3 regions of the Rhizobium sp. BR 315 genome follow, and region 2 is predicted to be linked to each of the others. Evidence: predicted binding sites of a transcription regulator. Region 2 holds the regulator's gene; each other region holds the start of a gene.
What was found. Region 2 encodes LexA, which represses DNA repair genes until DNA is damaged. Its sites were predicted from a motif close to TGTTCNNNNTGTGTTCNG; they were not measured.
Positions count from the first base shown of each region.

Region 1: a site for LexA is predicted at 8,229-8,246, ahead of QD409_RS08265 (ATP-dependent helicase). Genes of this name have one in related genera too.
Region 3: a site for LexA is predicted at 5,563-5,580, ahead of QD409_RS20895 (ATP-dependent helicase). Genes of this name have one in related genera too.

Region 1 is NZ_JARWKZ010000005.1:102,811-113,435, reverse strand. Features, by position in the region: gene QD409_RS08300 (hypothetical protein) at 1-355, shown strand, start outside; gene QD409_RS08295 (glycosyltransferase family 4 protein) at 465-1,550, opposite strand; gene pncA (bifunctional nicotinamidase/pyrazinamidase) at 1,630-2,253, opposite strand; gene QD409_RS08285 (sugar MFS transporter) at 2,365-3,648, opposite strand; gene gstA (glutathione transferase GstA) at 3,910-4,545, opposite strand; gene QD409_RS08275 (winged helix-turn-helix transcriptional regulator) at 4,695-5,057, shown strand; gene QD409_RS08270 (GIY-YIG nuclease family protein) at 5,037-5,321, opposite strand; gene QD409_RS08265 (ATP-dependent helicase) at 5,711-8,176, opposite strand; gene QD409_RS08260 (flagellin) at 8,998-10,011, shown strand; gene QD409_RS08255 (OmpA family protein) at 10,208-10,625, shown strand, end outside.
Region 2 is NZ_JARWKZ010000004.1:109,082-119,706, forward strand. Features, by position in the region: gene kdsA (3-deoxy-8-phosphooctulonate synthase) at 1-226, opposite strand, end outside; gene QD409_RS06590 (VOC family protein) at 223-1,110, opposite strand; gene lexA (transcriptional repressor LexA) at 1,529-2,251, shown strand; gene QD409_RS06600 (ComEC/Rec2 family competence protein) at 2,232-4,694, opposite strand; gene gltA (citrate synthase) at 4,976-6,265, shown strand; gene lpxB (lipid-A-disaccharide synthase) at 6,294-7,475, opposite strand; gene QD409_RS06615 (LpxI family protein) at 7,472-8,353, opposite strand; gene lpxA (acyl-ACP--UDP-N-acetylglucosamine O-acyltransferase) at 8,355-9,170, opposite strand; gene fabZ (3-hydroxyacyl-ACP dehydratase FabZ) at 9,167-9,640, opposite strand; gene lpxD (UDP-3-O-(3-hydroxymyristoyl)glucosamine N-acyltransferase) at 9,633-10,625, opposite strand, start outside.
Region 3 is NZ_JARWKZ010000023.1:31,562-42,186, forward strand. Features, by position in the region: gene QD409_RS20875 (ArnT family glycosyltransferase) at 1-1,113, shown strand, start outside; gene QD409_RS20880 (hypothetical protein) at 1,274-1,693, shown strand; gene secD (protein translocase subunit SecD) at 1,787-4,345, shown strand; gene QD409_RS20890 (SMP-30/gluconolactonase/LRE family protein) at 4,506-5,381, opposite strand; gene QD409_RS20895 (ATP-dependent helicase) at 5,657-7,726, shown strand; gene mmsB (3-hydroxyisobutyrate dehydrogenase) at 7,809-8,690, opposite strand; gene QD409_RS20905 (enoyl-CoA hydratase/isomerase family protein) at 8,815-9,873, opposite strand; gene QD409_RS20910 (GMC family oxidoreductase) at 10,011-10,625, opposite strand, start outside.

The sequences.
Region 1 (10,625 bases), on a different contig from region 2:
CCGGTTGCTGACGATTTTCCTGCTCGCCATGGTCGACTGCGTGCTGTTGAACCTTGGAACGCTTGCTGGCGGTTATTTCGGCTCGTTCGGCGATGCTGCTCTCATGGGCGGCGGCATGGTCGGCGCGTTGTTTGTAATGGCGATCGGGGTAAAGGTACTCATGTCGCTGCCTTTCGATTTCGTCTGGCAGCCGGTCATCCTCTCCGCCATTGGTCTCGCCGTGCCGGTACTGGCCACTGCAGGCTTCGACTATTCGCTCTGGCTATCGGTTTCTGTAGGCGTAGTTGGCGGCGCGCTCTTCTGCCTGCTCGGCCTCTATAGCTATTTCGTCACCATGTTTCGGCCGCAAGCCTGATCTTAGGGTGTTTCCGCTTTTCTTCGAATCGTGAAAATGCCCTATCTTCTTGTTTACGCATTCCGGACGGAAAACCGCTGCGCACTTTTCCTGGAAGTGCACTGGCTTTTCAGAGAGCTTCCAGCATGGACAGCACGCGTTCGGCGCTGCCATCCCAGGAAAAGCGGGCGACATTCTCATGGCCGCGCCGTCGCAGATCCTCGCGCAGTGCATCATCCGTGGCGATCCTTTGCATAGCAGTGACAAGCTCTTCCTGTCGCGTCGGGTCGAAATAGAGGGCGGCACCGCCCGAAGCTTCGCGGACGGCGGGGATATCGGCTGCGAGCACCGGGCAGCCCTGCGTCATGGCTTCCAGCGGCGGGATGCCGAAGCCTTCATAGAGGCTCGGAAAGACGAAGGCCGTGGCATGGCGCTCCAGCGCGGCGATTTCCGCGTCCGTAAGGCGGCCGGGAAAAAGCAGCCGGTTATTGGACTGTTGACCATCCGACTTGAACACGGTCGGGGCCGTGCCGCCGACAACCACGAGCTTCTGGTTTTCGTCATCAAGCGCCTCGAAGGCGCGGATGGCGAAGTCGAGGTTCTTGTTCGGCTTCATCGTGCCGACGAGAAGGAAGAAGCCGTTCGTTTTCAATCCGAGCCGCTCGATGATGGTTTCATCCGGCTGGATGGCGGCAAAATGATCGACGGCATTGTAGACGACGTCGATGCCATTGGCGGAGACGCGGAAAACCGACGCGATCTCCTCGCGCGAAAATTCCGAGACCGTGCCGATCTTGGCGGTGCGCGTCAGCACCGTGCCCAGCGCGCCGTGCAGCAGGCGGTAGCTGCGCTTGAAGGATTGCGGATGGCGGAAAATCGTGACGTCATGGATGACGACCGCCTGGCGGCGATGCAGGAGCGGGCCGCTGCCGCCGAAGCCGATCAGACGGCTGCCGCGCGAGCGCGAAAGCAGCGATGTCTGTTCCCAGAGGTGACCAGGACCGGAACCGAAGGAATCGACCTCAATGGCGGAAAGCCCAATGTCGACGGGCGTATTGCGCGGCACGGCCAGCCGCCATCTTGCGCCCTTCAATGCGGCGGGCACTGAACCTGCCGCGATCTTTCGGTCGAGCGCCAGCGTCAGCTCGCGCGCAAAGCGCTGCACGCCGGATAATGGCTGGCCGAGAAACCGCCCATTGATAGTGATCGATTGCACGCGAAGGCCCCGATATCTCATTGATCGGGAGCAGTTTGCATAATTTTCCTTAGGGAAGGTTTAGCGTCGCAGATTGATTTTAGGCAAGCGCATCGTTGCTATCGATGATTGCGACGCCTCGCGCACGCATTTCCTCTATTGCCGCCTCGACGCCGGCGGGGTCGATGCCGCGGCTCGCATCCTCGATGAAGCGGACGGAAACGCCGGGTAGCATTTCGACGGCGTCGAGAGCCGAGAACTTCACGCAATAATCCGTCGCCAATCCGCAGAGATCGAGCGCGGTAACGCCTTTATCACGCAGATAGGCCGCAAGACCCGTGAGGGCCGCCTGGTCGTTGTCGCGGAAAGCGGAGTAGCTATCCACTAGGGGATTCTGACCCTTCTGCTGAATGAAATCGACGGCGTCGACATGGAGATCGGCGTGGAATTCGGCATCTTCGGTATTTTGGACGCAGTGGTCGGGCCACATCATCTGCGGCTTGCCGGAGAGCGTGCCTATTTCGAACGGCTTCTTGCCGGGATGAGCAGAGGCGAAGCTGCCGTGACCGGCCGGATGCCAGTCCTGCGAGGCCACGATCATATCGTATTTGCCGCTGTCTATGAGCTCGTTGGCGACGGGCACCACCAGGTCTCCGTCGGGAACTGGCAGGTTGCCGCCGGGGCAGAAGCCGTTCTGGATGTCGATGAGCAGCAGTGCTTTCATGGGGCCTATCCTTCCGTCTTGTTGCGCTGCACGATGCCAAGCGGCACGCTTCGGATCAAGCCCCTTGCGCCCCGCCGATCGAAGCGGCGAGGCGCAATGGTTGGCGAAGGCTTACGCGGGCTTATGGCCCTTGAGGCCATAGAAGGCGATATAGACGTAGCAGATGATCGGCATCAGGAAAGCGAGGTGGATGCCGACGGTATCGGCAAGGCTGCCCTGGATGATCGGCAGGACGGCGCCGCCGACGATGGCGAGGCACAGGATACCCGAGCCCTGGCTCGTATATTTGCCGAGGCCATGCAGCGCCAGGCTGAAGATCGTCGGGAACATGATGGAGTTGAACAGGCCGATTGCCAGCACCGACCACATGGCGACATGGCCCGTGGTGAGCACGGTTACAACTAGCAGGATGATGACGATAGCAGCGTTGAAAGCGAGCGCCTTACCGTCGTCGATCTGGCGCATGATCAGCGAGCCGACGAAGCGACCGATCATGGCGCCGCCCCAAAAGTAGGAGACATAATGGGCGGCATCGGCCTCGGAGAGATGGGCTATGTCAGGCTGGCTGAGGAAATTGACGAGGAAGCTGCCGACGCTGACCTCGGCGCCGACATAAAGAAAGATGCCGATGGCACCGAGCACGAGATGGCGATATTGCCAGGCCGAACCGCCGCCGCGCATCGGCTCGACGGTTTCCTCGTCTTCGACCTCGGGAAGCTTCAGCGCCGCAAAGACGGCGGCGAGTACAAGGAAGGCCGCGGCAAGAAGCAGGTAGGGAAGCTTTACCGCGCCGGCCTCGGCAAGCCGCATGGCATCGAGCTGCTCAGGGGTAGCATTGGTGGCCGCGACGGTGGCGGCGGACAGGATCAGCATGGCGCCGAAGAGCGGCGCAATCGTCGTGCCGAGGGAGTTGAAAGCTTGCGTCAGGTTGAGGCGGCTGGCGGCCGTATCAGGCGGTCCCAATACGGTGACATAGGGGTTTGCTGCGACCTGCAGGATCGTGATGCCAGTTGCGAGCACGAAGAGCGCGCCGAGGAAAAGGGTATAGACGCGATAGCTTGCGGCCGGGATAAACAGCGCGCAGCCGACCGCCGCGATCGAGAGGCCGACGACGATGCCCCACTTGTAGGTGATGCGCTTCACAAGCGCTCCGGCCGGCAGCGACACGATGAAATAAGCGCCGAAAAAGCAGAGCTGGACGAGCATCGACTGGGTGTAATTGAGCTGAAAGACGCTCTTCAGGTGTGGCACCAGAATGTCGTTCAGGCAGGTGATGAACCCCCACATGAAAAAGAGTGAGGTGAGTGCGATAAGCGCGAATTGGTAGTTGCCCTGGCCTTGATGTGCGGATGCACGGACGCTGGTGGGCGCAGAGCTTGTTGCTGATCCAGCCACTTTTTTATCCTCGGTTCTTGTTGTTGCCAGGCTCCGATATTTGAGCCGGAATGGGCCGAAATACGAACTGGCAGCGGCTTACCGAGGTGCCACGGGAGACGCGGAACCCCGAAGCCGCTAAAACCGATATAATCGATTAGACCTATATTGGTAGCGTGCTAGCGATGCCGATTTTGCAATGCAGCAATGCGGGAGCCCGCAAGTTCTGAGCTGAGATCATGCTCCCCGTCATTTCCAGTGCCGACGGGAAGCATCTCGCTATCAGTCGAAGGTCAATCCCTCTTCGGCGATAGATTTCCGCACGGTATCGCGTTGTCTCACGCGGGCATACCAGGCCTTGAGATGATCGAGTTCATCGAAGTGGATCCTGGCTTTGTAATAGGACTTGAGCCATGTGGCCTGGCCCCATCCCGTCAGCGCAAACAGATAGGCATCGGCAACGGTAAAATGATCGCCCATCAAAAAGGGACGGTCAGCGAGGTGCGCGTCGATCCATTGAAATCGTTTTTCGAGCTTCGGCCTCACGGTCTCGACATAGTTTCCCGCCAACCGCGCATAGAGAAGAGGAATGAAGCCCTTGTGGATTTCCGTCGACAGGAAACCGAGCATTTCCTGCAGCTTGTAGCGCTCCATCGTGCCGGCGGCGGCGGCCAACCGGGCTTCGGGTTTCAGGTCTGCCAGATATTGGACGATAGCCGGCCCCTCCCGCAGAAAGTTGCCATCTTCGAGCTCAAGAACAGGGACATAGCCGTGCGGATTGATGTCATGGAAATCCAGCCCAGTTTCGGTCTTGTGAGTGGTGTGATCGACCTTGATCAGCTCGACCTCGAGGCCAAGTTCATTGATGACGATATGGGGCGAGAGCGAGCAGCTTGCGGGTAGATAGTAGAGTTTCACTGGGGTCTCCATGGTGTTTTCCGGTGTCAGCTTTCGCTTGGAAAGACTGTCGCTGAACCATGTAGTCCGCTTGGTATGGAATAGTAAGAACGGAAAATTTTGACATCTAGGTATAAAAATTATACCGCCAGGCACATGAGGTGTGCACCATGAAAAAGACCGTGACCGGATGCTCCGTCGAGGAGGCGATGCATTTGCTGGGAGGACGCTGGCGACTGCTGATCGTGTCTTATCTGGTCGATGGGCCACAGCGCTTCAACGAGTTGCGGCGGCTGATGCCGGGGATTTCGCAAAGGATGCTAACGCTCGATTTGCGCGCGCTGGAGGAGGCGGGTCTTATCAATCGCAGGGTCTATCCGACGATTCCCGTGAGGGTCGAATATTCGCTGACGGAAGATGGCTCCCGCCTGGAGAAGGTGGTGGCCGTGGTCAAAGAATTTGGGCTTTGGCTCAAGGATCGGGATGCGCAGGTGCTGGGAGCGCGTGAAGTCTCACCACAGCTCATAATATAAATCACGCCAATCGGGATTTGCTTTCTCAATCAGCTCGATCTTCCATTGGCGATACCAGCGTTTCAGAGACTTTTCTCGCTGTATGGCCGAAACAATGTCTGCGTGATCTTCATACCAGACGAGCCGGGTGCATCCATATTTCCAAGCGAATCCGGGTGTCAGAGCCTCACGATGCTCGTAGATGCGGCGTTCAAGGTCGGCTGTGACGCCGATGTACAAAGTGCCTCGTTTGTGGTTGGTGATGATGTAGGTATATCCACCCATGCGTGTAGGATGCGCATAGAGATGACGGGCGTCAAGAGGCAAGATTGCGGATGGTATACGGGCTTGCGGACGACATGTGGATGATAGAGATTAGTGTTCTCGTTTGCCACCGCAGCATGCCCGCACTTCGTCATCCTCGGGCTTGATCCGAGGATCCAAGCACAAGCCTTGTTGCGTGTGACAATGATGGCGGTTTCTGCGGCCATCCGCCCAGTACTGATGGCTCCAAGAGGGCATACATATTCGAGAGGTGTGCCTGCACGTGGATCCTCGGGTCAAGCCCGAGGATGACGGAGGGGGTGGCGATATTCGAAGCCTACGGCGGGTCCCGTCCTCACGCCGAATATTGATGCGGCGCCCCTGGTTCCAAACCAGAAGACCTAACCCAATCAAACCCTCTCCACAAACCCATCCAGCACGCGCTTCTGTCCCGCGCGGTCGAATTCGATCGTCAGCTTGTTGCCCTCGATCCCCGAAACATTGCCGTTGCCGAATTTGATGTGAAAGACGCGGTCGCCGACCATGAATTTGGAGGGTTCGGAGGAGGTGGATTTGGCCACCAGTTCGCCATCGATCGTGCGCACCTTCGGGCCGCTTTCGCCATAGCCGATGCGTTCCACGGCGTGGCCGGAGCGACTGCCCCAGTTGTCGCGCGTTGCATCGTTGCGGTTTGCCTGCGCGCGTTTCCAGCCCGGCGTGGAATAGGAATTGGCGAAGGGATCGGCCTTGTCGAAGCGGGACTGGCCGTAACCGCCGCGGCCATACCCACCATAGGACTGCTCGACTTCGGCGACCTGAACATGCGTTTCCGGCAGTTCGTCGAGGAAGCGGGAAGGGATGGTGGACTGCCAAAGGCCGTGGATGCGGCGGTTGGAGACGAACCAGATGTGGCAGCGGCGCTTGGCGCGGGTGATGCCGACATAGGCGAGGCGGCGCTCTTCCTCGAGGCCGGCGCGGCCGCTTTCGTCGAGCGAGCGCTGGTGCGGAAACAGGCCTTCCTCCCAGCCGGGCAGGAACACGGTCTCGAATTCCAGACCCTTGGCGGAGTGCAGCGTCATGATCGAGACGGCATCGAGGTTTTCGTTCTGTTCGGCATCCATGACGAGGGCGACGTGCTCGAGGAAGCCGCGCATGGATTCGAAACTATCCATGGAGCGGATGAGTTCCTTGAGGTTTTCCAGGCGTCCCGGCGCTTCCGCCGATTTGTCGTTCTTCCACATGTCCGTATAGCCGGACTCTTCGAGGATCTGTTCGGCAAGCTCTGTATGCGGCGTATTTTCGAGCAGGCCCTGCCAGCGGCGGAAGGATTGCACGACGTCGAACAGCGCCTTGCGCGCCTTCGGCTTCATCTCGTCCGTTTCGATGATATCGGCCGCTGCCGCCAGCATCGGGATATCTCGGACACGGGCATAATCGTGCAGGGTGCGCACGGTGGTGTCGCCGAGGCCGCGCTTCGGCGTGTTGACGATGCGCTCGAAGGCAAGGTCGTCGGCCGGCTGGCAGACGAGGCGGAAATAGGCCATGGCATCGCGGATTTCGAGACGCTCGTAGAAGCGCGGGCCGCCAACGACGCGATAGTTCAAGCCAAGCGTGACGAAACGGTCTTCGAACTCGCGCATCTGGAAGGAGGCACGCACGAGGATGGCGATGTCGTTGAGATTGTGCTTGTTGCGCTGAAGCTGCTCGATCTCTTCGCCGATGGCGCGGGCTTCTTCCTCGGAATCCCAGGAGGCGTGCACCTGCACCTTGATGTCGTCCGGATCGGAGCGGTCGGTGAACAGCGTCTTTCCGAGCCGGCCCTCATTATGGGCGATCAGATGCGCGGCAGCTCCGAGAATATGCTCGGTGGAGCGGTAGTTGCGCTCCAGCTTGATCACCTTGGCGCCGGGAAAATCCTTTTCGAAGCGCAGGATATTGTCCACCTCGGCGCCGCGCCAACCGTAGATCGACTGGTCGTCGTCACCGACGCAGCAGACATTCTGCAGCTCACCCTTCGGTCGCTGCGCCAGGAGGCGAAGCCACATATATTGCGCCGTGTTGGTGTCCTGATACTCGTCGACCAGGATGTAGCGGAAGCGCTGGTGGTAATCCTTCAGGATGTCCGGGTTCCGCCGGAACATATTGATCGGATGCAGCAAAAGGTCGCCGAAATCGCAGGCGTTCAGCGTCTTCAGACGGTTCTGATAGGCGGCATAGAGCTCGCGGCCCTTGCCGTTGGCAAAGGCGCGGGCGTCGCCCTCCGGAATATCGGCCGGGCTGAGACCCTTGTTCTTCCACGTGTCGATCATGCCGGCGAACTGCTTGGCCGGCCAGCGCTTGTCGTCCAGCCCTTCAGCCTGGATCAACTGCTTGATCAGGCGGATGACATCGTCCGTATCGAGAATGGTGAAGCTCGAGGTGAGCCCGACCAGCTCGGCATGACGGCGCAACAGCTTGACGCCGATCGAGTGGAAGGTGCCGAGCCAGGGCATGCCTTCGACCGCACCGCCAACGAGCAGCGCGATACGTTCCTTCATCTCGCGCGCCGCCTTATTGGTGAAGGTCACCGCAAGGATCTGGCTGGGGAAGGCGCGGTTGGTGGACAGGATATGGGCGATGCGGGTCGTGAGCACGCGCGTCTTGCCGGTGCCGGCACCTGCAAGCACCAGAACGGGGCCGTCCAGCGTCTCGACCGCTTCCGCTTGCTCGGGATTGAGGCCCGAGAGATAATCCGGCCGGCGGCCGCTGTCGCGCGCTGCCATGGCGCGGGCGGCAATGCCGCCGCCACCGCTACCGGCGGCCGGCGCAGGACGGCGCGGTGCCAGATGTTCCGGCTCCTCGTCAAAGAAAGGAATGTCGTCATGTCCGATGGTCATGCGGCCCAATGTAATGATTCTACCCCGAAAGGCAAAAGAAACGGGCCGAAACTAGAACAAAAAGTGCACATTCACAGGCTTACGGCGGCGTCAGAAGGCTGATTTCCCCGCTCGAAACAGCGTATGGAGCTGTGAATAAAACGCCTCGTTGTCCCCATCAAGATTACAACTCTGTCATGATTTGCGGCAAATCTTGCCGCACATGTTCAAAAAAACGATACTGCAGTAAATCGCGCACAATCTTGCGTTACATCGCTGCCGACCCGAATTCGAATACGCTGGCCTCCTGCGGGGTGCCGGCGTTCCGGAAACCGCGGTGGCGGTCCTTGCACCTAGCAGGGCGACAAGGGTGAGAAGCAGGCTGGTGCCACCTGGCTGCACAGTTCCAAAGCTTACTGTCGTCGCTCATCATCATATTGACGGTGCCGCTCGGCTTTACCTGTGCCGCCTTTGCAGCCAGATCGGTCTGGTGCCGCTGGTCAGCGTCATGCACATGAGGAGCAACGACTGCACCAGGAAATGTCGGACGCAGCGTTGCGCACGAAGCTTGCCAGCCTTCGTGCAGCGGGATGAAGCCAGCACGGGTGAGTTGCGCTCGCTGCAGGTTTTACGCTTATTTATGGTAAATCATGTGTGTGGCTTAGCACTTTATTAAGTGTGTTTGCTAATCATAGCGGCATGTAACCGCCGGAGCTCAGGTGTTGTTTTTGCCAGGCTCCCCGTTCGCCGACACGATCGGCCCGCGCGCATGAGCGCCCGCGGCAAGGTTGCAATGTTTCCTAGTATTTGTTGCGTATTGTTGCGTTCGGAGTTCGTGTGCTGTGAGTATTTTTTCGACCTTCATCAGGGTCAGTCCCTCCGTGAATACAGCACTGGAAGTGTTAAAAGACACCCAGGCCAAGTTGGTTAATGCGGAGCGGCAAATGTCGTCCGGTCTGCGGGTGCAGACGGTCAAGGATGACGCCACCTACTGGAAAATTTCTACTTCAACGCGCACTGACATCGGCGCGATTTCGGCGGTGCAGGATGCGCTCGGCCTTGCTGCGTCCACCGTCAATACCGCGTCCACGGGTGTCGAGAGCGCGGTCAGCGTCGTGACGCAGATACGATCGAAGCTCGTCAGCGCCTATGAGACAAGTGTCGACAAGACGAAGCTCAATGATGAGATCACCCAGCTCAAAGAGCAGCTACGCAGCATCGGGGAATCGGCAACCTTCAATGGTGTTAACTGGACCGTATTGCGCGACGGCGTCGACCCGACGAAACCGCATCAGGTTCCCGGTTCCTTCATCCGCAACGCCAATGGAACCGTCTCGATCGGCATGCTGAATTACGAAGGTGTGACGTCTACCAGCGGCTCCGTCGTCCCGGCGGATGCGCGATATCTGATCGACGACCAATCGAGTGGTTCGGGCGGACATGGCGTACTGACCTCTCCGGCCTTCGCGACTGCGGCCGGGTCTGCCAAAAACTATGTATTGCTCAGCAGCAAGAGTGGCAACACGAGCGGCCAGGTCGAAGTTTCGCTCGACGCGAATACGACGCGGGGGGCGATTACTGATATGGTCAATACCGTGACGGCGATGTTGCAGCAGCTCAACACCATCGGATCCGCCTTCGGCTCGCTGGAGTCCCGTATCAGCCTCCAGACCGAGTTCGCCAAGAATCTCAACGATTCCCTGACAACCGGCGTCGGCAAGCTCGTGGACGCCAACATGGAGCAGCAGTCGAGCAGGGTAATGGCGCTGCAGGCCCAGGTACAACTCGGACTTCAAGGGCTCTCGATCGCCAATTCAAGCTACAATACGACGCTGCAGCTCTTCCGCAATTTGTGATCGCTAGCTGGGGTCGCTGATTGGGCGAGACGGGGCCGATGTCGGCCCCGCGGATCGCGGGCGGCAATCGGTTGCAGCGGAGGTCGCGCCTGTGCGCTATGCGCAGGGGACAATCGACGGACTAAAATTTCACTTCATCATCTTGCCGTAATGTTTCATATCTGCTTCGGCCATCGAACCGGAGAGCGACGATTCTATGATCAAGAAAATTGCCATTCTTGCCCTAGCGGCAGCCTTTTTGAACGCGTGCACCACGACTGACCCCTATACGGGCGAGCAGAAAATATCCAACACGGCGGGCGGTGCGGCACTCGGTGCCGGCGTCGGCGCGGTTGCTGGTCTCCTCATCGGTCATTCGCCGGCCTCGCGCCGCAATGCCGCGCTGATCGGCGCTGGCGTCGGGGCACTCGCAGGCGCCGGCATCGGTAACTATATGGACCAGCAGGAGTCCGAGCTGCGCGCGCAGCTGCAGGGCACCGGGGTTTCGGTTACCCGCGCCGGCGACCGCATTATCCTCAACATGCCGTCGGCGATCACCTTTGACATCGACCAGGACGCGATCAAGCCAGAGTTCTTCGCAACCCTCAATTCGGTCGCCATCGTCCTGCGCAAGT
Region 2 (10,625 bases):
CGCGCTTGCCAGAGAGCGACGTGCGGTTCGCCTTGTCATAGGACGACTTGTAAACAAGGCCGATGCCGAGATTCTCGCAGAGTTCCTTCAGGACGCCGGCAACCATGAACGCATGCTCGCGGCTTTCCATCTGGCAGGGACCGGCAATCAGGGAGAGCTTGGCGGTGTTGGAAAACAGAACCTTAGAAGCTCCTTCGCCGACGATCACTTCGGAATTCGTGCTCATGCTATCTCCTCGAAGGCGAACAACGCCCCCTGTTCGGGCGCCAGCCGTGCCAAAATACGATTGTTCTTACGCGTATATGTGACGCCGTTAGCAGCGAAATGCGACGATGTCACGGAAAGATCGCGCGTTTTGAAAAGGATTGCTCGCGCCCGCAAGCCCGGATCATGATCGCCGACCCGCAAATCGTAAAATGCTTCTATCCCTTGCGGCGTCAGAAGCTCGATATCGGCGTTGGCCGCCTTGATCGTCAGCCCGAAGGAGTGCTCAAAAATTCGGGGGTTGCCGACGACGTGCTCGAAGAAGCTGCGGAACGCGGCCGGCTTCGTTGCCGACATCGCTACCCGTGCAATGCCGGTCACGCCGTTCTCATGGCGCTCGAGCGCGCCGCGATCCGCCGGCAGCGGATTGATGCGCTGACAGCAGAAGGCCAGAAAATCCGGCGCTCGCAGATCGGCGGCAAAGGCCAGGCGAAAACCGGCCGTGGTTTGCGTTCCATCCGGCATCCTCATGGGCCGGGAGAAATCCAGCATCCGCCCCGCCGAGATCGTGGCAGCCCTGAAACGTTTGTCATCCACAGCAGCATCATCGGTACCGAAAACCACTGCCGAGAAACCATCCTCGCTGACACGGAAGCGATAGGCCTGATCGCGCGCGACGAAGACATTGCCATCGGCAATGCTCGTCTCGCATTGCTCTTGCGACGCCACACCCAGAGGTTCGAGATAGGTCTTGTCGGCAAAGAAGACGCAGGCATTCTCGGTGCCGAAAGGATGACGCGCGTCCGGAGCCACGGTAAAGCCGAGCTTACCGAGACGTTCACGCGCCAGAGCGATGTTGACGGTCGGCAGCACGAGATGATCCAGCGGGTGCGGCGATGAAATCATGGTTTCTCCTGTTTCCCTGCAGGTGCAGATTTGCGCCTATCCGTCGCCTAATTCAAGATGGAAGCAACGAGCACAAAGCAGGCGGCGTGAACGAAACGCAATCTCGGAAACGTGATTACTGATTCTCTTCCATAGCGGGCTTATCCGACGAAGTGTCGTACGCGTAGAGGCATCAGACGCACCCGCTGAACCAGGAAAGTCTTCGTGGCGGTACGGACGGCATTTCCTATATTTATCCGCAGGTTAGCGCAGACGTGACGTGCAAGTGTCTTCAGGCGATACATTCGACAGTGATAATTATTTAATTGCCCGAACAAGGCTTTACCGAAATTTAAGCACTTGCGGAACACATATGGAACATATAGTGTCCGTTCTGGATTTGTTTCACGACTTTTTCTTGATCTGGGGTTCCAAGACGATGTTGACGCGCAAGCAGCAGGAACTGCTTCTCTTCATTCACGAACGCATGAAGGAGTCCGGTGTTCCACCATCTTTCGACGAGATGAAGGATGCGCTGGATCTTGCATCGAAGTCCGGAATTCACCGGCTGATCACGGCGCTCGAGGAGCGCGGCTTCATCCGCCGACTGCCGAATCGCGCCAGGGCGCTTGAAGTCATCAAGCTGCCGGATGCCTATAATTCGAGTTTGCAGCAGCGACGCGGCTTTTCGCCGAGCGTCATCGAAGGCAGCCTTGGCAAGCCCCAGCCCGTTGCCCCGCCGGCTCCACCGAAAGTGGCAAATGACGATCACAATAGTGCGGTATCCGTGCCGGTCATGGGCCGCATCGCGGCAGGCGTTCCGATCTCGGCCATTCAGAACAATACGCATGATATAACCGTTCCCGCCGACATGCTTGGTGCAGGCGATCACTATGCTTTGGAAGTACGGGGCGATTCGATGATCGATGCCGGCATTTTCGATGGCGATACGGTCATTATCCGCAATTCGACGACTGCCAATCCGGGCGATATCGTCGTCGCTCTCGTCGACGATGAAGAGGCAACGCTGAAGCGCTTCCGTCGCAAAGGCGCCTCGATCGCTCTCGAAGCCGCCAATCCGGCCTACGAGACCCGTATCTTCGGGCCTGACCGGGTCAAGGTTCAGGGAAAGCTGGTCGGCCTTATTCGCCGTTATCACTAGCCGGTGATGGCCGCGATCCGATGGGAGCACCGAACGTTCCGGTGCGCCAATCGTAGGTCCGATGCCGGGTCCATGGGCGCTGAGGATTTTCGAATGCTGTGGAGACGATAGGGATGTCGCCGCGCAGGTCCATTTCGACTGATCCGCTTCGCCGCAACGTCGCGCCGGTAAAGAGCATCGCGCCTGAGCGGCAGCGGTCGAGACGCAGGCGTATCGCTGTCACGACGATATTGGCCGTATCGCAGGCCGGTGGCAGATAGGCTGCGTTTTCGATGGTGACCAGAATGGTCCCATTCTCAAGCATTGCAACGCACCATGCGCCTTTCTGGCAGGCGAAGCTCCCCTGCATCGTCTGATCGAGGGCCTCTCCCATTGCCTTGCGTACCGCCTTCTGTTCGTCCGCGCTTAATCGGCGACGGCGCTGCTTCTTGCTGATCTGAGGAAGCCGGCTATCGGCAGGAAGGATCGTTGGAGGCTGGTGCTCAGCTGCAACCAGTGCCTTCTGCCATTGCTCGAAAATAAAGGTCTGTGGTCTTTCACGATTAGTCGCCAATATCCCGTCCTGCCTGAGAGCAACCAAGGCACCGTCCTCGGAGATCATCAGATCAGGCTTCTGCACGCCGGAGCCGAATGCCGCCGCGCCAATCGTCGCAAGCAGCAAGACGAAGCCCAGATGGCGCAGCCTGGTTCGCAGCACACTCATGATCAGAAAGCCGGCGATGAACGTCGGCATCAGCCATGCCGGCTGGCGTCCGAACGTGATATCGCCGCCCCAGCCGGCAACTGTCTTGGCAACAAGGATGACGAGCTCCAGTCCCTCGCCGGTGACTTTCCAGAATGGCCCGTCGAGGCCGAAAGGCATGAGCAGCATGGCGACCATGCCGAATGGCATGACGATAAAGGAGACAATAGGCATGGCGGCAAGATTGGCGGCAAGGCCGTATGTCGCCAGTCGGTGAAAATACTCTATCGAGAAGATCGCGGTCGAAGCGCCACCGATGAACGAGGTCGATAATATGCCGCCGAAGAAACGCGAAACGAACAGCAGCGGACTCAGGAACTTCGACCGTGAAAGGATGCTTTCACGATGCCGCCTTCGTTTCCAGAGCGTGTAGCCCGACACCAGCGCCAGCGTTGCGGCATAGGACATCTGAAAGCTCGGCCCGAGCACCTGCGATGGTGAGAGAACGAGAATGACAATCGCAGAGAGCGCCACATTGCGGAGACTGATCGACGGCCGGTCGAGCAGGACCGCAACCAGCATGATCGCCATCATGATGAAAGCCCGCTCGGCCGACACGCCGAAGCCGGAAATTAGGTAATAGGCGGTCACTGTAACCAGCGCGCCGAAGGCAGCGATCTTCTTGGTTGGCCACGCCTGCACCAGACCTGGGAACAGGCTGAACAGGTATCGCAGGCCGACATAGAAGATGCCGGCCGAAAGCGCCATGTTCAGGCCGGAAATGGCGATGATGTGGGTCAGCCCGGCAACTCGCAGCGCCTCGGTCGTATCATCCGAAATCGCTCGTCTCTCATCGGTGACAAGTGCCGCCGCAAAGGCGCCGACATCACCAGGCAAGGTCCGTCTGATCCTGTCGCCTATGCTGTTGCGAAGGCCGGCAAGCCAGATATCCGCCTTATCCAGCAGCGAGTTTTCCGCAGCATCACCGCTCGGAGACAATAATGTCAGGGCGCCGTAGGCAAAGCCATTCGCACCGATGCCGTTAAAGTAGGAGCTGAATGCGAAATCGTTGAGGCGAGGCAGCGCAGGGCCTGCAGGCGGCGTCAGACGCGCCCTGCCCTGAATACGATCGCCGAGATTGAACGGTTCCGCCTGCTTGCGCACAAAGATCGTTACGCGTTCCGGCGGCCTGTGAACAGACGGCTTCTCCGTCGCCTCGACTTTGACGACGTATCTCCATCGACCGTTGTCGTAGGTTTCGCGTCTTTCGACCCGGCCGGTCACGGTCGTCGTCACCGCCGAATCGAGCATGATGGTCGATGCCCGCCAGCTCTCCAGCTGCGCCAAGGCCATGCCGAGACTTATCAGCATGCCGGCGAACAGCAGATGCCGAACCAGCTGGCCGGATTCCCGCCTGAAAAGAAAGCCACCCGTCAGCAGCAGAAACCCGACCAGGATAGTCTGCGGAGGCGGATCGCTGGCGAGCGTGAACCAGAAGATCGCACCCAGGCCCATATAGATCGGGGCGAACAGGATGGCGCGGCCGTGCGCCGCCTCCTCTTCGATAAGGCGTCCAATAACGACTCGTATATGATTGAGCGCCAGGTAGAGCCGCCCTGACAGGGGAGCATGGTCCTGTGTCCGCTCCCGTTGCTCAGCTTTGGCACGAAAGACGACTGTGGCGATGGCGCGGCGATGCCGCGATGGCAGAACAAGATCCTGGCCATCCTCCTGCTGCTCCGGTGCCTCCAAATTAGGCATTCGCCGCCTGCCCCACGCAAAACTACAGCTTTCGCGCGATTTTTGCCGTCACCGTTCGGTGAATTCAACCAAAATCATCGCGATCGTGGCCAAACGGAGCTGATTGCCCTTGGCAGAATGACCTATGGCCCTAGTGCAGTGCCCAAAAGTTGATACTGCAATGCACAATTCGGCATTGGGATAACTTGGCATTAGGCTCTGGATCATATAGCTAGTCGGTAGTCGCTTAACCTTTTGGCGCTTTTTATGGCGTCAATCCCGCCAAATCTTGGAGGATCAGCATGACGGAACAAAGCGCGAAACTAACTTGGGGCGAAAAGACGGTGGACTTGCCGGTCAAAACCGGAACCATCGGCCCGAGTGTCATTGATATTGGTGCCCTTTATAAGAACACCTCCACTTTCACATATGATCCTGGCTTCACCTCGACGGCGTCGTGCGAGTCCAGCATCACCTATATCGATGGCGACGAAGGCGTTCTCCTGCATCGCGGCTATCCGATCGACCAGCTGGCCGAACACGGCGATTTCCTCGAGGTCTGCTACCTGCTCCTTTACGGCGAACTGCCGACGGCAGCTCAGAAAAAGGACTTCGACTATCGGGTCGTGCACCACACCATGGTGCATGAGCAGATGTCGCGTTTCTTCACCGGTTTCCGCCGCGATGCGCATCCGATGGCGGTCATGTGCGGCTGCGTTGGCGCTCTGTCGGCCTTCTACCATGACTCGACCGATATCACCGATCCGCATCAGCGCATGGTCGCAAGCCTGCGCATGATCGCCAAGATGCCGACGCTCGCCGCCATGGCCTACAAGTACCATATCGGCCAGCCCTTCGTTTATCCGAAGAACGATCTCGACTACGCATCGAACTTCCTGCGCATGTGCTTTGCCGTTCCTTGCGAAGAATACGTGGTCAATCCGGTGCTCGCACGCGCCATGGACCGCATCTTCATCCTGCATGCCGACCACGAGCAAAATGCATCGACCTCGACGGTTCGCTTGGCCGGCTCGTCGGGTGCCAATCCGTTCGCCTGTATCGCAGCGGGCATTGCCTGCCTCTGGGGCCCGGCTCACGGCGGCGCCAACGAAGCTGCGCTCAACATGCTCAGCGAAATCGGCTCGGTCGACCGCATTCCGGAATACATTGCCCGCGCCAAGGACAAGAACGACCCGTTCCGTCTGATGGGCTTCGGTCACCGCGTTTACAAGAACTACGACCCGCGCGCCAAGATCATGCAGAAGACGGCGCACGAAGTTCTCGGCGAACTCGGCATCAAGGACGATCCGCTGCTCGACATCGCAATCGAGCTCGAGCGCATCGCACTGACCGATGAGTACTTCATCGAGAAGAAGCTCTATCCGAACGTCGACTTCTACTCCGGCATCACGCTGAAGGCTCTGGGCTTCCCCACGACCATGTTCACCGTTCTGTTCGCTCTCGCCCGCACCGTCGGCTGGATCGCTCAGTGGAACGAGATGATCGAGGATCCGCATCAGCGCATCGGCCGTCCGCGCCAGCTCTATACCGGCGCACCGCTGCGCGAATACGTTCCGGTTTCCAAGCGTTAAGCCTCGGAAATAACATTAGAAAAGCCGGTCAGAAATGACCGGCTTTTTTGTTGGACAAGACCTCAAGAACGATTGCCGCCGCCTTGTCGCCGGGCGGCTCCTCCGTCTGCATGCGCTGCCACACCAGATCGTAACCGGCAAGCATTGCCGCTTGCTCGGGAGTGTCGGTCGAAAGACGCTCCATGTATCGGGCAAGCAGGCCGGGCCGCAAGACATCATTGATGAGCTCGGGCAGGACGGCGTAGTCGGCAATGAGGTTCGGCAGGGCTGCCGTCCATACCTTGATGCGCGACATCACGAACTTGGCGAGCCACTCCGTCTTGTAAGTCGAAACGACCGGAACGCCGGCCAGACCCAACTCCAGGATCACCGTGCCTGATGCAGCCATTGCGGCATCAGCGAGGGCGAATGCTTGCCACTTTGCACGCTGGCCCACAAGAACTTCCGGCTTGGCACTCCAGCTCTCAAGCAGAGAACGCACCAGAGCCTCCTGCTTCGGCACAGTCGGTAGCAGATAGCGTACGTTATCGTTTCTCCGGCTAAGCTCTTCGGTAGCCCGCTCAAAAACAGGCAGAAGCTGGCGTATTTCCGAGCCACGCGAGCCGGGCAGGAGAAGGACGGTCTTCAGGTCGCTTCCCGCCTTTATATCGCGCAGTGCGCGCTGACGGCGTGTCTCGAGCAGATCGGCATCGACAGTCAGCCGATGGCCGACATAGGTCGTCGCCGGGCCGCCCAGCCGTTGCATGGCTTCCGGCTCGAACGGGAGCACCGCCAGCACATGATCGACATAGGCGAGCATTTTCTGCGCGCGATATTCCTTCCACGCCCATACACTAGGGCAGACGTAGTTGACGATCGGCAGATCAGGGAGCGCCTTGCGCACCCTTTTCGCCACGCGATGCGTGAAATCCGGGCTGTCGATAATGAGGAGAATGTCGGGTTTCGCGGCGATAATGGCATCAGCCGTCTGCCGGATGCGGGCCAGCAGCTTCGGCAGGCGCTTGATCACCTGGATGAAGCCCATGATCGAGAGCTCGGAATAATCGAACAGCGACCGGAGACCCTGGGCCTCCAGCGCCTCACCACCGACGCCGATCAACTCCACAGGGCCGTCATACTGTCGCTTCAGCGCAGCAACGAGATCGCCACCCAGCAGGTCGCCGGAAACCTCTCCCGCTATGACGGCAAGTTTTAGAGGCGCTCCGCTCAAAAGAAGCTCCCTGCGCTCAATCCTCGGTCGATACCGCAGACAAAAATGCCCGCGTTGTCCGCAGCGGCAATCACGGCCTCGCGGTCAAGAACCAGTGCCCTGCCCGCTTCGATCGCGACGCCAGCAAGCCCTGCTTTCTTGGCGTTGAGCACGGTCGAGACGCCGATCGACGGCAGATCGGCACGAACATCCTGTTGCGGCTTGCAAAGCTTGACCAGTACGCCACGACGGCGCCTCGATATGCGCCCTTCGGCGCGCAGTTCGGCAACACGCTCGATCATCTTATCGGTGCCCTCGGCACCCTCGAGCGCGACAACCCGACCACCGACGCTGACTGCGCCCTGCCCGATGTCCAGAAGTCCGAGCGCATCGGCCGCCTTGGCACCCTGCGCGATATCGCGCAGATCCTCATCTGACGGGGAAAGCCTGCCCAGAGGGCCCGTGGTCGCCAGTAAATCGGGGGCAATTTCATGCGCGCCCACGACGCGAACGCCGCCGGCCTCGATCAGACGAATGACCATTTGCAGAACGGCATTGTCGCCGCCGGAAAGAAGCGTTCGTACGGTCGAGGGCAATTCCTTGATGACACGCCACGTGGGATGCACTTCGCGCCAGGCGGGACGCCGCGCCACGCCGCCGGACATGACGACACGATCCACGCCGTAACGGCGAAACGTCGCTTCAAGTCCGGCAAAATTGCCGACACCGAGATTGGCGTGATCGAAGCTGGACCAATCACGATCCGCCTCATTCGTCAGCGCGATGACGACCGGGTCTTCGCCAGCCTGACGAGCGGCCTCGGCGACATAAACGGGCAAAAAGCCACTGCCTGCGATGATCGCCAGCCTGCCCCCGCCGTTTTGGCTGGCCGAAACCACGTCAGCTCTTGCCGCGATTGGGGGACGACAGCGCGCGATCGCTATCGGCTGCGATGAAATCAAGGATCTCCATCGCTTCCTTGCAATCGGCATATTCCTCGCGGATCGCCGCTGCATTGTCCCTAATCGAACCTTCGCCCTCGAAAATGCTCTTGTAGGCACGTCGAACCCGGTGAATGACCGCACGGTCTGTGCCCGCACGCGTCATGCCGACGATGTTGAGACCGGAAAGTACGCCCGGATTTCCGTTCAGCATGCCATAGGGAATGACATCGTAACTTGCGGCAGAAAGGCCGCCGACGAAGGCTTGCCGGCCGATGCGGGTAAACTGATGCACTGCGCAGCCGCCCCCGAGGATGGCCCGGTCTTCAACGACCACATGTCCTGCCAGCATGACGTTGTTCGACATGATGACATTATTGCCGACGCGGCAATCATGCGCCACATGCGAATTAGCCAGGAACAGATTGTTGTTGCCGACAATCGTCTTGCCGCCGAAATCGGCCGTGCCGGTGTTCATCGTGACACCCTCGCGGATCGTGCAGTTCTCACCGACATCCAGCGTCGTCTCTTCGCCGCCGTGGTGAACGCTTTGCGGGTCGCCGCCGACAACCGCCATCGGGAATATCTTCGTTCCCTTGCCAATCGTCGTGCGACCGGTAACGACGGCATGTGTCAGCAAACGAACATCGTCATGCAGCACAACCTTGGAGCCGACGTGGCAGAAAGGTCCGACCTCGACGTTCTCGCCTATAATGGCACCATCCTCAACGACCGCGAGCTTATGGATGCGCGCGCTTTTTGCGATGCTGCTCATGCCTCGTTCTGATCCTTCCGCACGATCATCGCCCCGATATCCGCTTCGGCAACCAGGTTGCCATCGACCTTGGCGTCGCAATGGAATTTCCAGATGGTACCGCGCTGCTTCAGTTTGGCGACATGAAATTCGACACGATCACCCGGAACAACCGGTTTGCGGAAACGGGCGTTGTCGATCGTCATGAAGTAGACGAGATTTCCGCCGATACCATCTTTCCGTGCACAGATCGCACCGGCCGTTTGCGCCATGCCTTCAATGAGCAAAACGCCCGGCATGATCGGCGACCCCGGGAAATGTCCGGTGAATTGCGGCTCATTCGCCGTTACGTTCTTGATGCCGATCGCGGAGTTATCGCTATCGATCTCGATGATCTTGTCGACCATCAGGAAAGGATAGCGATGCGGCAACAGCTTCATTATTTCCAGAACATCGGCCGACGACAATGACGTCTTGGCTTCCTCAGTCATGCTCCGCACTCCCGTCTTTCTTGTCTCTGGCTCCTGACCGCTTCGCGATCTCCGCCGACTCTCTCAGAAAATCCCATAGCGGCCGCGCTGGAATACCAGCATAGCGCTCGCCCGCCGGAATATCATTCATAACACCACTCTTGGCGCCGATCTGCACGCCATCGCCGATGTGGATATGCCCGTTGAGGCCAGCCTGGCCACCGATCTGCACACCATCGCCAACCACCGTACTGCCGGCGATACCGACCTGACTGACGATAGCACAGTGGCGACCGATGCGGACGTTATGTCCGATCTGCACCTGGTTGTCGATCTTGGTGCCCTCACCGATCACGGTGTCATCCATCGTGCCCCGGTCGATCGTCGTATTGGCGCCGATCTCGACGTTGTCCTGGATGATGACCCGGCCAATCTGCACGATCTTGATCATGCCGCGCGGCCCCGGCGCATAGCCGAAGCCATCCTGACCGATGCGCGCGCCATTGTGGATGATGACACCATTGCCGAGATATGCGCAGAGCACGCTCGCGCCGCCGCCGATGCTGCAATTGCGTCCGATCTTCACGCCCGGCCCGATAAGGGCATTGGCGCCGATATAGGTCCCCTCGCCGATCTCAGCGCCCGCACCGATGACCGCACCAGGCTCGACGCCAACATTGGCCTCCAGCTTCGCCGTCGCATCGATTACCGCTGCGGGCGATACGGTCGCCGGATTAGACGTGAACGTAACGGGGCGCATTGCTTCCGGATGCAGCAACGCACCGGCAAGCGCAAAATCCGTATGCGGCTTTTTGGATAGAAGCACCGGAATATGCTCGGGGATGAAAGACTTCAGCGCCGGCAAACAGATGATTGCCGAAGCCTTGCAGGTCTCCAGCTCAGCGCGATTCTTCCGAGAAAGAATGTAGCAAATATCGCCCTCGCCTGCGCGATAGACGGGAGCAATCGATCTGATGACGACCTCCGAAGAGGCCTCATCAGCAAG
Region 3 (10,625 bases), on a different contig from region 2:
GCCGCATCGCTTTCGGCCGTGCTGGTGTCGACCGACACGATCCAGATCCTGTTCATCACGATTGCCATCTGGGCCTTTATCGGCCTGACCAGGCGTTCTTCCGTTTCCGAAGCTCTGATCCTCGGCCTCGGCCTCGGCCTCGCCTTCATGACGAAATACTCCGTGCTCTTCCTGCTGCCGGGCGTGGGCATCGCCATGCTGACGCTGCGCTCCGCGCGCATCGCCTGGCGGGACGTCGCAATTGCCGCCGTCGTCGGTGCCATCGTCGTTGCGCCCAATCTTTGGTGGAACCTCACGCATGACGCAGCGACCGTAAAACACACCGGAAGCATCGCCCGGTGGAGCACAGGTGGCAGCGGGGCCAGCCCGCTGAAGCATCTCCTCAACGGGCTCAACTTCGTCGGAGCGCAGTTCGGCGTGGTCGGTCCAGTCGTATTCTATGCGCTTTTGTGGGCGACCTGGCGGCTGATCCGCGGGCAAAGCGACGACAAGGAGAAATTGCTGTTCTGGCTATCCATGCCGGTGGTGATCCTGATCGCTCTGCAGGCCCTCTTCGCCAAGGCCTATGCCAACTGGGCTGTCGCCGCCTATGCTGCAGGCACTATTCTTGCAGTCCTGCTGCTCTATCGCCTGACGAAGAAGGGGCTGGTCACCTCGCTGATCATCGGCGCGATCGTCGCCATCGTCATCCCGGTGCTGACCGTTCTCGCGCTTGATGTCAAAATGCCGAACGGCGATCTCGTCATGAAGCGCTATGTCGGCCGCAGCATCGTCAGCCTGGAAATCGCCGATATCTCTACGACTGCAAAGCTGCCTGATATCGTGGCGTCGGATCGCGCCATCCTTGCCGATCTCTTCTATACGCTGAAGGGCAAGCCATTCCACATCTACGCCCGCAATTTCGGCGGCTTCCCGAAGAACTATTACGAGCAGGATTTCTCCCTACCCGCCAATGTGACCCGTCCGGTGCTGTTCGTCGACACCGATCCGATCACCTGCCCCGAAGGCCAGGCCGAGCTCATCAAGAGCTGGTCGCCTCCCTTCGGCGATATGAAGGGCGATACACTCTATGCCTATCGCGTTCCGGCAAGCTGCCTGGCGCCCAAGCCGTGATGCCCGATAGTCCTGTCATGGAAGAAATCGCGCCGGGACGGTTGACCGGCCGGCGCAAGTGCATCATGACGGGACGCACTATGAAGGCGCGAGGCGTCCTGATATCATGACCGAACCGCCGGAGTTCGCGCCGGCAAAGGAAAGAAGGCATTTCTGACCGTTGAGCCCACTCGAATTCGGCGCTGCCGACAGCGAAGATAGAGACGACAGGACGCACCGCGCCGGAGCGCGCGTGATTGCCTCGCTGTTCGTCGCATTTTTCGCCTATATCGGGCTAGCGCTTGGCGGCGGCATCAACCTTGCCACGCGGGCGGATGCAGATGCTCTCTCTTCCGGTAGGGAAAGCCAGCCACTCTACCTTTCTCTGCGGGATCCGGTTCGCGGCACTCTCGTCGCCGATCGGCTAGTGACGCCGAAGGCCACCTGGCACGACATAGGGCCTGCAACGCTTACTGGCCTTCCCTCCCTCGGATATCCGGCCACACCCTGGCAGCCGCGCCATGCGGACAACGTCTCGCGGCTCGAAACCCTGGCACTTCGCGCCTATCTCGCTCGCGGTCCTCCAAGCAGGCTCGCCTAAGCGGTCGGCGCAGACGCGCTGCATTCCCGACATGATCTTCAGTCCGCCAGCGGCCAGGCCGCCGGCATAAGCATATTTTCAAGGATAATACCCATGCGTACCTCACCATGGCTCGTGGCGCTTTATACAGTGGTCATCCTGATTGGCCTTCTGATCGCCCTGCCGAACGCGCTGCCGCCGTCAGCGCTCGACAAAATCCCCTCCTGGCTGCCGCATAGCCAGGTTCCGCTCGGTCTCGACCTTCGCGGCGGCTCCTATCTCGTGCTCGAAGTCGACGAGAAGGATCTGACGAACGGCCGGCTGCAATCGCTGCAGCAGGACGCGCGCCGCGTGTTGCGCGACAAGAACATCCAGACCCGCTCGGTCGTCCGCAACGGCAATCAGGTGGTGGTGACGATTAACGATGCCTCGCAGAGCAACGATGCGGTGACGCAGCTGCGCACGCTTGCCAACACGGTCACGTCGGGCCTCTCGGCAGGTCAGTCCGATCTCAACATCGCACCGAACGGTGCGGCGATCGCCATGTCTTTCTCGCAGGCGGGTATTTCGGCCAACGTCGATTCCGCCGTTCAGCAGAGCCTCGAAGTCATCCGCAAGCGCGTCGACCAGGTCGGCGTCGCCGAGCCGACCATCCAGCGCGTCGGCCCGAACCGCGTTCTAGTCCAGCTTCCGGGGGCACAGGACCCGTCGCGTCTGCGTGAGCTTCTCGGCTCGACTGCAAAGATGTCCTTCCACCTGCTTGCCGACAGCGTCGATCCGAACAATCCTGGCCCCGGCGTCACTATCCTGAAGGACGAGCGGGGCAACAGCTATCCGGTGCTCGACCGTATCGAACTGTCCGGCGACCGTCTGACGGACGCCCGCGTCAGCTTCGATCCAAACACGCATGAGCCGCTTGTCACCTTCCGCTTCGACAGCGCCGGTGCCAATCGTTTCGCTGAAATCACCCGCGAAAATGTCGGCAAGCCTTTTGCCATCGTGCTCGACAACAAGGTGCTGAGTGCACCGAATATCCGCGAGCCGATCACCGGCGGTTCGGGTCAGATCTCCGGCAACTTCACCGCCGACAGCGCCACCACGCTCGCCGCCCTGTTGCGCGCCGGCGCGCTCCCGGCCAAATTGACCGTCATCGAAGAACGCACCGTCGGCGCTGACCTCGGCGCCGATGCGATCCAGAAGGGCATCTATAGCGGCCTGGTAGGCTTCGTCTTGGTTGCCGCCTTCATCTTCGTGCTCTACGGCGCCTGGGGGATTCTCGCGAATGTTGCACTGCTCGTCCACACGATCCTGACCTTCTCGGCCCTGACGCTGGTTGGCGCCACGCTGACGCTGCCCGGCATCGCCGGCATCGTCCTCGGTATCGGCCTTGCGGTTGATGCCAACGTTCTCATCAACGAGCGTATCCGCGAAGAAACCCGCAAGGACCGCGGCGCATTCGCCGCCATCGATAACGGCTTCAGGAAGGCTTATTCGACGATTATCGACGGCAACATGACGGCCCTGATCGCGGCCGCCATCCTATTCTACTTTGGCTCTGGCCCGGTTCGCGGCTTTGCCGTGACCATGGGTCTCGGCCTCATCATCTCGATGTTCACCTCCGTCGCCTTCGTACGCGTCGTGATGATCGCCATCACCCGCCGCCGCAAGCTGAAGGTGCTCAACATCAGGCCGCTGATCCCCTTCAGCCCCTATGACAAGCACATTCACTTCATGAAGGCCCGCTTCTTTGGCGTCACCGTCTCGGCGATCCTGTCGATCGCCTCGGTGGTACTGTTCATCCATCCTGGCCTCAACTACGGCGTCGATTTCCGCGGCGGCATCCAGATGTCGGTCAAGACCAAGGACGCGGCCGATTTGTCGACGTTCCGCGAGGGCCTGAACACGCTCGGCCTCGGCGAAATCGCACTGCAGTCTTTCGGCGACAACAACAGCATCCTTATCCGCGCCCAGCGCCAGGACGGCGGCGAAGAGGCACAGACAGCAGCGGTGACCAAGCTCAAGGCAGAAATCACCAAGATCGACCCAGCCGCAACCATTGAAGGCACCGATGTCATCGGCCCGAAGGTCTCGGGCGAGCTTGCCTGGGCCGGCATCCTGTCGGTCGTGATCGCCAGCCTGGCGATGCTCGTCTACATCTGGGTGCGGTTCGAATGGCCGTTTGCGGTCGGCGCCATTGTCACACTGGTGCTCGACGTCACCAAGGCGATCGGCTTCTTCGCGATCACCGGCCTCGATTTCAACCTGACGGCCATCGCCGCGATCCTGACGCTTGTGGGATATTCGGTGAACGACAAGGTCGTGGTCTATGACCGCATGCGTGAAAATATGCGGCTTTACAAGTCGATGCCGCTGCGCGAGATCATCGACAGGTCGATCAACGAGACCCTGGCGCGAAGCCTCTATACCAACGCCACCGCTTTCCTGGCGCTGGTGCCGATGGCGATCTGGGGCGGTAGCGCCGTCTCCAGCTTCGCGATCCCGATGGTGTTCGGCATACTTGTCGCTGGCGCCTCGTCGATCTTCATCGCAGCGCCGATCCTGCTCTTCCTCGGCGACTGGCGCCGTCGGCATGCCAAGCCCGCCGCCAACGATGCGGCATCGACAGACGGCAAGTCGGACAAGGGCAACAAGCAGATTCCTGCGGCGGAATAAGCAGCAAATCTATGGAAACAGGACATGCCCGGCTGCGGGCATGTCCGCCAGCCGCTCCAAAGCGCGTTGCGATCCTTCAGATCCGCTTCTCGTGCTTTAGACCTTTGACGTTGCGCATGCCGTTACCGCAAAACCGCTGCACACTTTTGCGCGACATGCTTTAGGAAATAGACGGCATATGCAACGGTAGCCCCGGACGCGGCGCCGTTATCTTCTCAACCACACCGTTTTCCTGCTCGCTGACGAGCAGATGCTTGCCATCGACTGTAAAGGCGATATTGCTCGGCCTCGTACCATCCGTACGGATATGGCCGGCCATTCTACCCTCGGTATCGACAAGCGAGATTTCGCCCAGCCCATACATCGCGCAATAGAGCACTCCGCTGCGATCGAAGGCGAGACCGGCCGGGCCGCGTAGCATATTCATGGCAGGCGTTGGCATCGATCGGACGAACAGTTCCTGCCGCCCGCCAATGATCTGCCGGTGGATGTTCCCGGTTAGCGTCTCGCTGTAATAGAGCAGCCCGTCAGCGCCGAAGGCTATGCCGCCGGCAAAGAGCAGGCCTGCCGCCAGTACCCTGATGACCCGGCCATCGGCAGGATCGATCTGATAGACACAGCCATTGTAGGCTGCCTTGAAAAAATCGGGATGAATATGGCCGCCTTTGAGGAGGTCGTCGAGACGGATGCCTGAATCGGTCATGTAAAGCAGGCCATCCGGGCCAAAAGCGAGAGCATTTGGATGAAGAAACGGGCCGTCGGCGCTACCTTCGATTACCTGCAGCACGCGGCCCTGCGACGATAGCCTGACAAGAGAATTTTCCGGACCGTCGGCTATCCAGAAACATCCATCACCGTCGATCGCAATCCCGCTCGGGGTGCCGCCGATTTTGCAAATTTCCTGATATGCACCGCTTGTCTCGAAAAGTTTCAGACAGCGGCGGCTGGTATCCATCTCCACCAGTGCGAAGCGCCCATCGGGCAAAGCCACCAGCCCGCTAGGCAGACGCAGCCTAGTGGCAATCGTTTCGTTCATGTCCTGAAACCTTCGTTCTACGCACTACCAAGCCATAAAACTCAACATACCGCGTCGAAATAATACATAAGGATGACGAACGCCGTTTTCGAGCCTGAATTGACCAAATCCGGATAAGATTCTTGCACAAGAGGTCACTTCCGCGTTGCTGCCCCGCCAATCTTGACAGGCTTGCGCGATTCGGAACATCCATAGAACGTCTGGATAATTTCGCCGATGCGATTCGTCGTGGATTGCGCCCAGCCATCCTTCATCCGACAGGTTCAGGAGAGTTCATGACCGCTGCCTATCTGGAAAAGCTGAACCCGGAGCAGCGGCTGGCGGTGGAGCACGGTACGACTGCATCTGACGATCATGTCGCCGGGCCACTGCTTGTTATCGCCGGGGCCGGCTCCGGCAAGACGAATACGCTTGCCCATCGCGTGGCGCATCTGATCGTCAAGGGTGCGGATCCGCGCCGCATTCTGCTGATGACATTCTCGCGCCGGGCCGCCGCGGAAATGGGCCGGCGGGTCGAGCGGATTTGCCGCGAGGTGCTGGGTGCGAATGCCGGCATCACCGCCGATGCGCTTGCCTGGACCGGCACGTTCCATGGCATTGGTGCGCGCCTGCTGCGGGACTATGCCGAGCAGATCGGCATCGATCCGGCCTTCACAATCCACGACCGGGAAGACAGCGCCGATCTGATGAACCTTGCGCGCCACGACCTCGGCTTTTCCAAGACGGAGAACCGCTTCCCTACCAAGGCGACATGCCTTGCCATCTATTCACGCTCCGTCAATGCGGAAGCGCCGCTCGATGGCGTGCTGCGCGATTACTTCCCTTGGTGCGCGATGTGGGAGCAGCAGCTTCGCGATCTCTTCGCCGCCTATGTCGAGGCAAAGCAGGTGCAGAACGTACTCGATTACGACGATTTGCTGCTCTACTGGGCGCATATGCTGCAGGAGCCGCTGATCGCCGAGGATATCGGCAGCCGCTTCGATCATGTGCTGGTCGACGAATATCAGGACACAAACCGGCTGCAATCCTCCATCCTCCTCGCGTTGAAGCCAGATGGCCGAGGATTGACTGTCGTTGGCGACGATGCGCAGTCGATCTACTCCTTCCGTGCCGCAACCGTGCGCAACATCCTCGATTTCCCCAAGGCTTTCACGCCATCGGCCGATATCGTCACGCTCGACCGCAATTATCGCTCGACGCAGCCTATTCTCGCCGCCGCCAATGCCGTGATCGATCTTGCTTCGGAGCGCTTCACCAAGAACCTGCGCACCGAGCGGCAGAGCACGGAGCGCCCGCGGCTGGTGACGGTGCGCGATGAAGCGGATCAGGCGCGCTACATCGCCGATCAGGTGCTGGAAAATCGCGAGGGCGGCGCGAGGCTGAAGCAGCAGGCCGTGCTCTTCCGCACCTCAAGCCATAGCGGACCGCTGGAAGTGGAGCTCACCCGCCGCAACATCCCCTTCGTCAAGTTCGGCGGACTGAAGTTTCTCGACAGCGCTCATGTCAAGGACATGCTGGCGGCGCTGCGTTTCGCCCAAAACCCGCGCGACCGTGTGGCAGGCTTCCGCCTGATGCAACTCCTGCCCGGCGTCGGCCCTTCCACGGCACAGCGCGTGCTCGACCAGATCGGCGAAGAGGCAAGCCCGATCACGGCGCTGGCCGAACTGCCGCCACCTCCGCGCACGGGAGACGACTGGACGGCCTTCGTCGAGACGATGCGGGAGGTCAAAAGCGGCAAGGCCGGATGGCCGGCGGAAATCGGCCTGGTGCGCCAATGGTACGAGCCGCACCTCGAACGGACGCATGAAGATGCTTCCACGCGCCAGGCAGACCTAATCCAGCTCGAACAGATCGCCGCGGGCTACGGCTCGCGCGAGCGCTTTCTCACCGAACTGACGCTCGATCCGCCTGACGCCACCAGCGATCAGGCGGGCGTGCCGCTGCTCGACGAGGACTATCTGATCCTGTCGACCATCCACTCCGCCAAAGGGCAGGAATGGACGAAGGTCTTCATCCTCAACGCCGTCGACGGCTGCATTCCCGCCGATCTCGCCGTCGGATCATCCGCCGAGATCGAAGAGGAACGGCGGCTGCTTTATGTTGCCATGACGCGGGCCAAGGACAATCTCGATCTCGTTATTCCGCAGCGTTTCTTCGTGCACGGCCAGCACGCGCAGGGGGACAAACACGTCTTTGCCTCGCGCACACGCTTCATCCCGGCGACATTGCTGCAGTTCTTCGAGGTTTGCGGCTGGCCGCAAGCGCGCGCCGAAAGCCCCGCCGCCATTCGTGCGCGAGAGGTGCGCGTCGATGTCGGCGCGCGGATGCGGGGCATGTGGCGGTGAGTTGCGGCTATTCGTTGGGGTCGCCGTTTCGGTAAAGCCCCTCACCCTAGCCCTCAACTGGTTCAACTTTTACTATCAATACTCACTTCGCCTCCCGGAACATCTCGATAATGGCAGAAAAATCGCGGCCGCCATTGCCGAGTTTTTCGAAGAGTGCATAGAGCTGTGCCGCCTCCGCACCCAGAGGCGTGGATGCGCCGCTCAACAGAGCCGCCTCCTGCGACAGCCGCAGGTCCTTGAGCATCAGGGCAGCTGCAAAGCCGGGCTTGTAGTCGTGGTTGGCAGGCGAAGTCGGCACAGGGCCGGGCACGGGACAATAGGTGTTGATTGACCAGCACTGGCCAGACGACGTCGAGGCGACGTCGAACAGGGCCTGATGCGAGAGGCCGAGCTTTTCGCCGAGCACGAAGGCCTCGCAGGCACCGATCATGGAAATGCCGAGGATCATGTTGTTGCAGATCTTCGCGGCTTGGCCGGCACCGGCATCGCCGCAATGGACGATCTTCTTGCCCATCACTTCCAACAGGGGTTTGGCCGTCGCAAAGCTCTCGGTCGAGCCTCCGGCCATGAAGGTCAGCGTGCCGGCCGCAGCACCACCCGTGCCGCCGGACACCGGCGCATCGAGCGAGAGGCAGCCGGCATCATCAGCCATGGCGTGCGCCTTGCGGGCACTGTCGACATCGATGGTAGAGCTGTCGATCAACAGGGTTCCCTTGGGCACGGACCGCAACACGTCTGTCCAGACGGTGATGACGTGCTGGCCCTTCGGCAGCATGGTCACGACCACTTCCGCGTCCGCCGAAGCCTCAGTCAGCACGCTGGCAGGTTTCACTCCCGATGCCTCGGCAGCCTTCAGCACATCATGCGAGAGGTCGAACCCCGTGACGGCATGGCCCGCCTTGACGAGATTGGCGGCCATCGGGCCTCCCATATTGCCGAGGCCGATGAATGCGATCCGTGTCATGATGTTTTCCTCCCATGATCGGTTGAAGCAATTCCGGGAAAGATGCAGATCCGCTTTCCGTTCCGGAATTGCTTAAAGTGGTGAGATAGAGCGATTCGGAAATTCAGTGGTGAGCTGAACCGTCCTAGTTCGCGAAAAGCGGCGGCTGCGGCGGTGCGAAAAAGCGGTCGATATCGGCAGCAGCCACTTCAGAAAGGCTCGCCGGAGACCATTTCGGATTGCGATCCTTGTCGATAACAGCGGCGCGCACGCCTTCGTAGAAATCGTGATTATACAATATGCCCTTGCAGGCGCCGAGTTCCCGATTGAGGCATTCGGCGAGATTGGCGCTTGTTCGCCCTGCCCGCAGCAGCCGCAAGGTCAGCTTCAGGCTGGTCGGTGAGCGGCTGGCGATCACGCCGGCGGCTTCTGCGGCAAACTCTCCGGGTTCAGCCGTCAATGCCGTTAGAATCTCTTCCACCGTGTCTGCCGAGAACGTGCGGTCGATCACATTGCGGTTTGCCGCAAGCCGGCTCTCGCTAGCGTCCGAAGCCATCGTGCGGATCAATGCGTGCACCTCTGCGCCAGAGGTGGCGGCGGGCAGCGCCGCAATCGCATCCACGAGAGCCGGCAGCGCCGAGGACGCGACATAATGATCGGCAAAACCGGCATGGATGACATCGGCTGCCTCGACGGTAAGGCCGGTCAGCCCCATCCAGGTGCCGGCTTCACCCGGCGCGCGCGGCAGCAACCAGGTGGCGCCGACATCCGGGAAGTAGCCGATGCCGGTTTCCGGCATGGCAAGGCGGGTGCGCTCGGTGACGACGCGATGGCTGCCATGCGCCGAGAGGCCGACGCCGCCACCCATGGTGATGCCGTCCATCAGCACTACATAGGGTTTTGGATAGCGCGAAATGGCATGATTGAGCAGGAACTCTTCGCGCCAGAAAGTTTCCGCTTCATCGGACCCCTCCCTGCCGCTCCGGTGCAGCAGGCGAATGTCGCCGCCGGCGCAAAAGCCGCGCTCTCCCTCGCCCATGACGATGACGCTCGCGACCGCGGGGTCGGCGGCGAAATCCTCCAAGGCCGGAGCAATGGTCCGCACCATCGGCAATGTCAGGCTGTTCAGCGCCTTCGGGCGGTTGAGCCTGATGATGCCGGCCGATCCGCGCCGCTCGATGATGACCTCGTCGGTGCTATCCATGCAAATCTCCTGTCCCTGCTGCCAGAACGGTTTGCATTTCATGGAAACGCCGCGCCGTTCTAGCTCTTTGTCTTAGCGCAACTCCGGACGGAAAACCGCTGCGCACTTTTCCTGGACCTGCTCTCATGAATAAGCCTTCATCGATTGTCGGCAAGGATCATCTCGGCTGCCTTCTCGGCGATCATGATGGTTGGTGAATTCGTGTTGCCTGATGTGATCGATGGCATGATGGAGGCGTCGGCGATGCGAAGCCCCGACAACGCTCGCAGCCGCAAGCGGGGATCAACAACGCTTTGCGCGTCGCCGCCCATGCGGCATGTGCCGACCGGGTGGAAAATCGTCGTGCCGATATCGCCGGCAGCCCGCTCCAGATCGGCGTCCGTCTCATAGGCCGGTCCGGGCTTGAATTCCTCGGGTCTGAACCGGGCGAACGAGGGCTGCGCCACGATCCGCCGCGTCAAGCGAATGGAGCGCACGGCGATCTCCCGGTCGCGCTGAGCGGAGAGATAGTTCGGGCTGATGGCCGGCTGCATGGCAAAATCGGGGCTGCGCACATGCACCGAGCCACGGCTTTCGGGCCGCAGATTGCAGACGCTGGCGGTGATCGCCGGAAAGGGATGCACGGGATCCCCGAACTTGTCGAGCGAGACCGGCTGCACATGATATTGCAGATCCGGCGTTTCCTTGTCGGGGCCGGAGCGCGTGAAGATACCAAGCTGGCTCGGCGCCATCGCCATCGGGCCTGAGCGGCG